Regions from separate parts of the Mesorhizobium sp. M1078 genome, predicted to be linked through region 3. Evidence: predicted binding sites of a transcription regulator. Region 3 holds the regulator's gene; each other region holds the start of a gene.
The links. Region 3 encodes LexA, which represses DNA repair genes until DNA is damaged. Its sites were predicted from a motif close to TGTTCNNNNTGTGTTCNG; they were not measured.
Positions count from the first base shown of each region.

Region 1: the regulator LexA is predicted to act here: its motif matches at 1,792-1,809, upstream of NKH38_RS09865 (DNA recombination protein RmuC).
Region 2: the regulator LexA is predicted to act here: its motif matches at 1,637-1,654, upstream of parE (DNA topoisomerase IV subunit B).

Region 1 covers NZ_JAMYMP010000005.1:157,201-160,478, forward strand. Annotated here, with positions in the region: gene NKH38_RS09860 (class I SAM-dependent methyltransferase) at 1-404, shown strand, start outside; gene NKH38_RS09865 (DNA recombination protein RmuC) at 506-1,759, opposite strand; gene def (peptide deformylase) at 1,863-2,393, shown strand; gene fmt (methionyl-tRNA formyltransferase) at 2,399-3,278, shown strand, end outside.
Region 2 covers NZ_JAMYMP010000002.1:402,375-405,652, forward strand. Annotated here, with positions in the region: gene NKH38_RS06065 (type II and III secretion system protein family protein) at 1-483, opposite strand, end outside; gene cpaB (Flp pilus assembly protein CpaB) at 562-1,467, opposite strand; gene parE (DNA topoisomerase IV subunit B) at 1,725-3,278, shown strand, end outside.
Region 3 covers NZ_JAMYMP010000018.1:18,198-21,475, forward strand. Annotated here, with positions in the region: gene NKH38_RS21815 (ComEC/Rec2 family competence protein) at 1-856, shown strand, start outside; gene lexA (transcriptional repressor LexA) at 850-1,632, opposite strand; gene NKH38_RS21825 (GntR family transcriptional regulator) at 1,838-2,602, opposite strand; gene kynU (kynureninase) at 2,770-3,278, shown strand, end outside.

The DNA of each region.
Region 1 (3,278 bases), on a different contig from region 3:
AGACCGGCGGCCATTTCCTGTTCAACGTGTGGGATCGCATCGAAGAGAATGTATTCGCCAATGATGTGACGAATGCTCTTGCGGAGATTTTTCCGAACGATCCGCCCCGCTTTCTCGCCCGCACGCCGCACGGCTACAATGACATTGCATTGATCCGCGGCGAGTTGGAAGCCGCAGGTTTCTCCCGTGTGGTGATCGACACGAGGGCCGAACAAAGCCGTGCCTCCTCGCCGCGCCTTCCGGCGGTTGCCTATTGCCAGGGAACTCCGCTTCGCAACGAAATCGAGGCTAGAGGAAAACTGGAAGCCGCAACCGATCACGCCGCGTCCGTGATTGCAGCCAGACACGGCAGCGGCGAGGTTGCGGCCAAGATCCAGGCGCACGTGATCGTGGCTACGGTCTAATGCATGGCGCCCAGAAGTGTGCCGCGGTTCTGGGACAACGACATGCATCAAAACAAAGACTTTTAAAGCGCGTCGTATGAATCCGTTCAGCGCGACGCGCTTTAATCGTCGCCTTCGACGACACGCAGCCTGAGCTGCCCCGTCTTGGAATCCGCCACCCGCACCCCGGCTTCGGCCTTGGCGGGTCCGCCACCGCGCACTTCGGCTTCGCTTTCGCCAAACTCCAGCGCTTCGATCTTTTGGCCGCGCTTGGTCACCTTCGACGTCGACACCAGTATCTCGTCGATATCCTTGGCCGACTGGCCAAAATGCGTCTGCAACCGGCGCACGCGTTCGTCGACGCGCGCGACGTCTTCCATCAGCCGGATCACCTCGCCCTGGATCAGATGCGCCTGTTCGCGCATGCGGGCGTCCTTGAGGATGGCCTGGATGACCTGGATCGACAGCATCAAAAGCGACGGCGAGACGATGATGACACGCGCCCGGTGCGCCTTCTGGACCACGGCGTCGAAATTCTCGTGGATTTCGGCGAACACCGATTCCGACGGCACGAACATGAAGGCGGTGTCCTGCGTCTCGCCCTGGATCAGGTATTTTTCCGAGATATCGCGGACGTGAATTTCGATGTCGCGGCGGAAAGCCTGGGCCGCGATCTTCTGTTGTTCGGCGCCATCGGCGGCGCGGATGGCGTTCCAGGCTTCCAGCGGAAACTTGGCGTCGATGGCAAGCTGCGGCGCACCGTTCGGCATCCTGACCAGGCAGTCGGGACGGCTGCCGTTTGACAGCGTTGCCTGGAACTCGTAGGCGCCCATCGGAAGGCCGTCGGCGACGATCGCCTCCATGCGCGACTGGCCGAAGGCGCCGCGCGTCTGCTTGTTGGACAGGATCGCCTGCAATTGCACGACCTGGCCGGCCAGCGACTGAATGTTGCCTTGCGCGGTGTCGATGACCGCCAGCCGTTCCTGCAGTTTGGCGAGGCTCTCATGCGTCGATTTGGTCTGTTCGGTCATGGTTTGACCGAGCCTGCCGGTCATGGCGTCGAGGCGCTGGCCGATCGACTGGTTGAGTTCGGCCTGCCTTGCGCCGAACACGTCGGCGATGGCGCCCATGCGGCCCTGCATCTCGGCCTGGCTTTGCAAAATGCCGGCCATCCGCGCCTCGGCGTCGCGGGCGTGGTCGGCAGCTTCCGCCGCGGCGATGGTGCGCGCCTTGGCCGATCGCCACAGCGCCACGACAAGCGCCAGGAACAGGCCGAGAAACACCAGCGCGCCGAGGGCCAGTGCATGGCCGAGCGTGATCGTCGTGGCGCCAAGCCGGGCAACGGGTTCGGAAAGGATGGTGCTCAGGTCGTTCATCCCGCCAGCATAGCCGATTCGCAGACCTGGCACAGATCAAAACGTGAACGAGACCGATTCGCACCGGTTGACGCTTCTCCTGCGACGTTTTAGGTGAGGCGCCATGTCGATCAAGCCGCTCATCATCCTTCCCGATCCTATCCTGCGCCAGGTTTCCAAACCGGTCGAACGCGTCGACGCGCCTTTGCGCAAACTGGCCGACGACATGCTGGCGACGATGTATGATGCGCCGGGCATCGGCTTGGCCGCAATCCAGATCGGCGAGCCGCTGCGCATGCTGGTCATCGACCTCGCCAAGGAAGACGAGCCGCCGGCGCCGCATGTCTTCATCAATCCCGAAATCCTCGAAAGCGCCGACGCTCGCTCGGTCTACGAGGAAGGCTGCCTGTCGATCCCGGACTATTACGCCGAGGTCGAGCGTCCCGCCTCGGTGCGCGTGAAATATCTCGACCGCGACGGCAAGCTGCAGGAGATCGAGGCCGAAGGCCTGATGGCGACCTGCCTGCAGCACGAGATCGACCATCTCAACGGTGTGCTGTTCATCGACCACATCTCGAAGCTGAAGCGCGACATGGTGGTCAAGAAGTTCAAGAAGCTCGCCAAGGACAAGGCGCCGGGCAAGCTGGTGGGATAGGGAAGATGCCGCTTCGCGTCATCTTCATGGGCACGCCGGAGTTTTCGGTGCCGGTGCTGCGCGCGATTGCCGAGGCCGGGCACGAGATAGCAGCCGTCTACACCCAGCCGCCGCGCGCCGCGGGCCGCCGCGGGCTGGAGCTGACACCGTCGCCGGTGCAGCGCGAGGCTGAGCGGCTGGGCATCGAAGTGCGCACGCCGCTGTCGCTGAAGGGCGAGGCCGAGCAAGCTGCTTTCCATGCGTTGCGTGCCGATGTCGCGGTCGTCGTCGCGTATGGTTTGCTGTTGCCGAAGGGTATTCTGGAGGCTCCGCGCCTCGGCTGCCTCAATGGCCACGCGTCGCTTTTGCCGCGTTGGCGTGGTGCAGCTCCCATCCAGCGAGCCATTATGGCCGGCGACGTCGAAACCGGCATGATGGTGATGCGCATGGAAGAGGGCCTGGACACCGGTCCGGTGGCACTGGTTGAAAAATGCGCCATAGAGCCCGACATGACGGCCGGCGATCTGCACGACCGCTTGATGAATATTGCTGCCACGCTGATGGTGGAAGCGCTGTCCCGATTGGAGACAAATACCCTGGCATCGACTTTGCAGGCGGCTGACGGGGTGACCTACGCCAGGAAAATCGATAAGCCGGAGACACGTGTGGACTGGACGCGCCCGGCTGCGGAGGTCCACAATCACATTCGCGGCCTGTCGCCATTCCCGGGCGCCTGGTGCGAGGCCGACATCGGCGGCCGCACGGAACGGCTGAAACTGCTTCGCTCGACGCTTTCTGAAGGTACGCTTTCTGAAAGCATGGGCGAGTCGGGAGGAATTCTCGATGACCGGCTGACGGTCGCCTGCGGGTCGGGCGCGGTCAGGCTGGTCGAAGTTCAACGGGCGG
Region 2 (3,278 bases), on a different contig from region 3:
TTCCTCATTGCCGGAGAAGCGGCTGGCGATCTTGCTTGCCTTCTCGGCGGCGACCGCGTCATCGGCCTCGCCCGACAGCACGACGCGGCCATTGGCCGAGCCGACCTTGATCTTGGCGTCCGGCACGCTGGCGCGAATGGTGCTGGCCAGCTGGTCGGTGTCCAGCGTCACCTCGATATCTACGGTGCCGACCAGCTGCTTGTTCTCGTCGAACAGCGCGATGCCGGTGGTGCCGAGATTGTTGCCCAGCACATAGAAGGATTTGTCGGTCAGCGGATTGACGTTGGCGATCTCCGGATCGCCGATCACGATCTGGTAGAAGGCGGCATTGGTCATGACCGTCTTCGGCTTGCCCTTGGCCACCTTGATCGACGCATTCGTTGTCGACGAGACATGGACGATATCGTTGTCGGCCTTGGCTGGCGCGCTGAGGCCGAGCATTACGGCCGCGGCAAGGCAAGCCCCCACCGCAAGCGCCCGCATTGGGCGCAGCCCTTTCGTCGTCTGAAATGCATGAAGTCCCGACATCTGTCCCGTCCCTCGCCCGGTCCCCACCGGCAGTTATTGCTGGTCCCGCGCAGGAACCTGGTATTCTTCGACCTGCGTGCCGCGCGTCACGATGATCGTCTTGAATTTCGGCTTCTCAGGCTCCTTGGTCGCGGCAGTGAACAGCGCGCCGGCAGCGGCCTGGACGCCGGAGGCGACCGATCCGCCGAAGGACGAAATGGTGGTGACGCCGTCCTTGGCGGCCCCTCCGTCTGCGGCCGAGCGGAGCGACAGCGACAAGGTGCCGACGGTGCGGGCAAGCGCCACTTTCTGCGCGCCTTCGGTCGTCACCTCGATGGTGACGGAATTGGCGATCTGCGGTGTGGTCTGGCGCTCGTCGGCGCCCTGCCCCACCGTCAGCACCTTGGCGTCGGAGACGACAATCTCGGAGGTAACGGTCGATCCGGCAGCGCCCTGCGCGTTCTTGGCCACTTCCTGGATTTCGCCCGCATCGCGTGTCAGCACCACGTCGACCCGGTCGCCCGGCATGACGAAGCCGCCGACACCGGCGATCTCGTCGGTGCGGATTGTCACCGCCCGCATGCCGGGCGTCATCATGTTTGATAGCGTCGCGCGGCCGTTCGGCCCCGACAATTTGCTGATCAGCACCGGCTCGTTGACCTCGATCGGCGACAATACCACGCGGCTGCCTTCGGCGAGCAATGCATTGACTGTGGTGAATGCGCCCTGCGGCACCGAATCCTCGGACCATGGGATTTCGCTGAGCTGCGCCCGGTCAAGCTCCATGCCGTAACGCAGCGGCGCGTTGGCCACCACTATGGTCTTGAAGACGACCTTGGGGACGGCGGGCGCCGGGATCGACGCCGTTTTCTCTTCGGCATCGGCCTTGGCCTGGCTTTTCACCCAGAAATCCGCGGCAAAGATTGAAATCGCGCCGAAGACGGCAGCGATGCCAATCATCGTTATGGCCTTGCCCCTCACAACCAACCCCTGACATTCGTGGTCTTTTGTTTTGTTGAGGCGACGCTAGGCCGCTTTGTTAAAGATTCAGGAATCGCGCCCGCTCCGCACGGACCTATTTCCGCCGGCTTGGTTATCGAAAGGTTTTAGGATAAGAAGGGTTTAATCCCCGAACGTAACAGGAACTTCCGTCGCTTGGCGCCGAAAAGCGTGGCAGTATCGACGGGTGATTCGCGGCACCGGATTCTATGGCAGGCATGGACGACAACAACGATCTTTTCGGCAATCTGGAAAAGCAGCCCCAATCGGCTCGGACACCGGCGCGGCCGGCCGACCCGCTGCTGCAGGCCACGAAACGTTCCGTTGCGACCAAGGACGGCAGCGAGGGCTATAGTGCCGCCGACATCGAGGTGCTGGAGGGGCTGGAGCCGGTGCGGCGCCGTCCCGGCATGTATATTGGCGGCACCGACGACAAGGCGATGCACCATCTGTTTGCCGAGGTCATCGATAATTCGATGGACGAGGCGGTCGCCGGCCATGCCACCTTCATCGATGTCGAGCTGTCGGCCGACGGGTTTCTGACCGTCACCGACAATGGCCGCGGCATTCCGGTCGATCCGCATCCGAAATTCAAGAAACCGGCGCTCGAAGTCATCATGACGACGCTGCATTCGGGCGGCAAGTTCGATAGCAAGGTCTATGAGACCTCCGGCGGTCTGCACGGTGTCGGCGTCTCGGTCGTCAATGCGCTGTCGGACCATCTCGAAGTCGAGGTCGCGCGCGGTCGCCAGCTTTACCGCCAAAGGTTCTCGCGCGGCGTTCCGGTGAGCGGGCTGGAGCAGCTCGGCGAAGTGCACAACCGGCGCGGCACCAAAATCCGCTTCCATCCCGACGAGCAGATTTTCGGCAAGGGCGCCGCCTTCGAGCCGGCGCGGCTCTATCGCATGACCCGCTCGAAAGCCTATCTGTTCGGCGGCGTCGAGATCCGCTGGAGCTGCGACCCATCGCTGATCAAGGAAAAGGACCAGACGCCGGCCAAGGCGGAGTTCCATTTCCCCGGCGGCTTGAAGGACTATCTCAAGGCATCGCTCGGCGATGATTTCCAGGTGACCCGCGAAATCTTCGCCGGCAAGAGCGAGAAGCAGGGCGGCCACGGTTCGCTGGAATGGGCGGTGACCTGGTTCGGCGGTGACGGCTTCGTCAACTCCTACTGCAACACAATCCCGACCGGCGAAGGCGGCACGCATGAGGCCGGCTTTCGCAATGTGCTGACGCGCGGGCTTCGGGCCTATGCCGACCTGGTCGGCAACAAGCGCGCCTCGATCGTCACCTCCGAAGACGTGATGATCTCGGCGGCAGGCATGCTATCGGTGTTTATTCGCGAGCCGGAATTCGTCGGCCAGACCAAGGACAGGCTGGCAACGATCGAAGCCATTCGCATTGTCGAGACCGCCATCCGCGATCCCTTCGACCACTGGCTGGCCGACAATCCGCAGGAAGCCTCCAAGCTGCTGGAATGGGTGATTGCGCGCGCCGACGAGCGGGTGCGCCGGCGCCAGGAAAAGGAAGTGTCGCGCAAGAGCGCGGTGCGCAAGCTGCGCCTTCCCGGCAAGCTCGCCGACTGCACGCAGAATGCCGCCGCGGGCGCCGAACTGTTCATCGTCGAAGGCGACTCGGCCGGCGGCTCGGCCAAGCAGGCGCGCGACCGTGCGAGCCAGGCGGTGCTGCCGCTGCGCGGAAAAATCCTCAACGTCGCCAGCGCCGGCAACGACAAGCTCGCCGCCAACCAGCAGATTTCGGACCTGATTCAG
Region 3 (3,278 bases):
GATCGTCATGCCCTTTGCCGTGCTCAGCGCACTGGCGATGCCGTTCGGCGCCGACGGGCCGCTCCTCTATGTGATGGGCAAGGGTCTGATGGCGATGATCGCTATATCGGCCTGGATTTCCGAGCGCTCGCCGGTCGACGCCGTCGGGCTGATCTCCATCCGCTCGGTGCTGTTGGTGGCGGTCGCCCTCGTCATCGCCACCATGGCCACCACCTGGCTCAGGTTGGCGGCCGTGCCTTTCGCGCTGGCCGGCCTGTTGACGGTGCCGCAGGTGCTTACGCCCGACGTGCTCATATCCGAGGATGCGCATCTGGTGGCCATGCCGATCGGTGGCGGCGAACTCGCCCTCAACCGCGAACGCTCCAACGAATTCACCACGGACAATTGGAAACGGGCGCTGCGGGCCGAAACCATTATCCCACCTGAGATTTTCGAGGCAACAGATACGCGGTTCGATCTCGATCCGCTCGATCTGCCGCCCGGCTCGCCCTTCTATTGCACCGGCGATCTCTGTATCGCCCGGCACCCTTCCGGAGCCATTGTAGCGCTTGCGAAAGACCGCAAGACGGCGCGGCCGGCCTGTGCCTTCGCGAGCCTGATCGTCATCGATGACGCCACCGCCTACAATCCGTGCCGCGACCCGCTGGTGCTGGTCGTGACTAAGAAACAGCTGGCCCGCGACGGCAGCGCCGCCGTCTTCTTCGATCCGCAATCGGCAGCGGCAGCGCCAACCATCCGCTTCGCCGTCGACAAGCCGTATCGCCCCTGGCACGAGCAACGCCGCTTCTCCCGCGAAGCGCGCGGCCTGCCGCCTTACAACCAGCGTGAAAAGTACAAACCCAAGCCGGCTCAGTAGCGCCGGATCAATCCGACAAGCTTGCCCTGCACCTTCACCCTGTCCGGTCCAAAAATGCGGGTCTCGTAGGCCGGGTTGGCGGCTTCCAGGGCGATCGAGGCGCCCTTGCGGCGGAAGCGTTTCAGGGTCGCTTCCTCATCGTCGACCAACGCCACCACGATCTCGCCGGGGCTGGCTGTGTCGGCATTGCGGATGATGACCGTGTCGCCATCGAAAATGCCGGCCTCGATCATCGAATCGCCCTTAACCTCGAGCGCGTAGTGTTCGCCGCCCATGATCATGTCGGGCGGCACCGAGATCGAATGGGTCTGATGCTGGATGGCGTCGATCGGCACGCCGGCGGCGATGCGTCCCATAACCGGGATTGAAATCGCGGAAACGGCATCGTCATTGCCGGCCGACATCGAACGCGACGGCGAGCCCGGCCTGATCTGGCGGCCGAGACCGCCTTGGCCCAACGCGCCTTGTCCCTGGCCGCCTTGCCCTTGGCCGGTTTGACCAAGACTGCCCTGAATGACGCTCGGCGAAAACTTCCTCGCCGCATTGAGGCCTGGTGCGATCGAGTCGGGTAGCCGCAGCACTTCCAGCGCGCGCGCCCGGTTCGGCAGCCGGCGAATGAAACCGCGCTCCTCAAGCGCTGTGATCAGTCGGTGGATGCCGGACTTGGAGGCGAGGTCGAGCGCTTCCTTCATCTCGTCGAAGGACGGCGGGATTCCGCTCTCCTTCAGGCGTTCATGGATGAACATCAGAAGCTCATGTTGTTTGCGCGTCAGCATCGCGGCCCCCAAGGGTTCTGAAACCAGAATCGGAAAAAACAAACCCAGAACAAACACTATCTGTTCCAGTTGTGTTCCGCAACCTTTTAAAGTTTAATGAATGTGTTGACGTTTTGTTCAGCGTAACGTTCGGCGCTGCGAGCGCCGCCTGCGCCCAGTTGCCAGCAACGGGGTGAAACGAAGACAAAGTGCCCTGCGTCGTCGGTTACGATCGCCGCTTCCCTTTCGGACGGGGCTGCGCAGCATCCGCGCCGGGTTCGCTCTGGGCATAGACCTGCAGCGTGGAGCCGATGTGAGCGGTCATCAGAGTTTTCGCACGTTCGACGTCGCGATCGAGGGCCGCTTCCATCAGGGCGGTATGGTGTTCGATCGCCACGGCGTCGCGCAGGGCCGCCACGGCCTTCCGGTGCCCATCCGTGCGGCCGGCGGCGGCGCGCAGCGTGGGGGCCAGACCCAGAAAGCGGTGATGGCGATGCAATTGGTCGGAAATCGTTGCATTGAAGCGCAGCAGCCAGCTGGATGTCGCGGCACTGAGCAGCGCCGCATGGAAGGCATCGTGTTTTTCGTACCACGCGTCGACCGCATCATCCGATGGATCGTCGAGAACAGACCCGCACCGTGAGAGACGATAGTGGGCGGCAACGACCGCGTCTTCCCACTCACGGTCGCCTTTCTCGATCGATTCCACCAGCAGGGGCAGTTCGACCACCAGCCGCGCACGCGCCAGATCCTCGAGCTCCGCCCGAGAGACGGGAGCGACCGCAAACCCGCGGTTGCTGATGGCGGTCACAAGCCGTTCCGCCTCCAGCCGCGACAGCGCTTCGCGCAACGGCGTCCAGCCGATGCCGTAGGTGTTGCGCAACGTGCTCAGCTTCAACGGCGCGGCAGGCGCCAGCCGGGTCGCAAGAATATCGCGCCTGAGCAGGCGATAGGCCACTTCCGTCTTCGAGGTCTGCTCGTCATCCAGCATCGTGATCCATCAGTCATAAACGCTCGGCGGATCATTATATATCAAAGCCTTTCAATGGGTGAATTATATATAATGTTTGACAGTTCAAGGGCGACCACTCAAGATCGCCGGCATGTTTGGGCGGCAGGCTCCGCCGCGCGCGTTTGTCCATGGAGGGGCGCCGGATCATGAGCACGACACCCGATCTCGCTACAATCGAAGCAATGGATGCCGCCGATCCGCTGCGCTCCATGCGCGAACGCTTTGTCTTGCCGCAAGGCGTAATTTATCTCGACGGCAATTCGCTGGGTGCCGCGTCACCAGCCGTCTTCAGCGAATTGCAGCAGGCCGCCACGCAGGAATGGGCGCACGACCTCATTCGCGCCTGGAACACCGCTGGCTGGTTCAACATGCCGGTGGAACTGGGAGATCAGCTCGGACGACTGATCGGCGCGGCTGACGGGCAGACGGTGGTCTGCGACACAACCTCGATCAACATCTACAAGTTGCTGCACGCCGCGCTCGGCATGCGGCCGAATCGGTCGGTCATCGTTGCCGAGGGCGACAGTTTCCCGACCGACCTCTACATGGCCGAAGGCGTCGCCTCGACCCGGCCGGGAACGCGGCTGCGGCTGGAGGGCGTCGACGCGGCCGCAATCGAGGACCTGATCGACGACAGCGTTGCCGTCATCCTGGT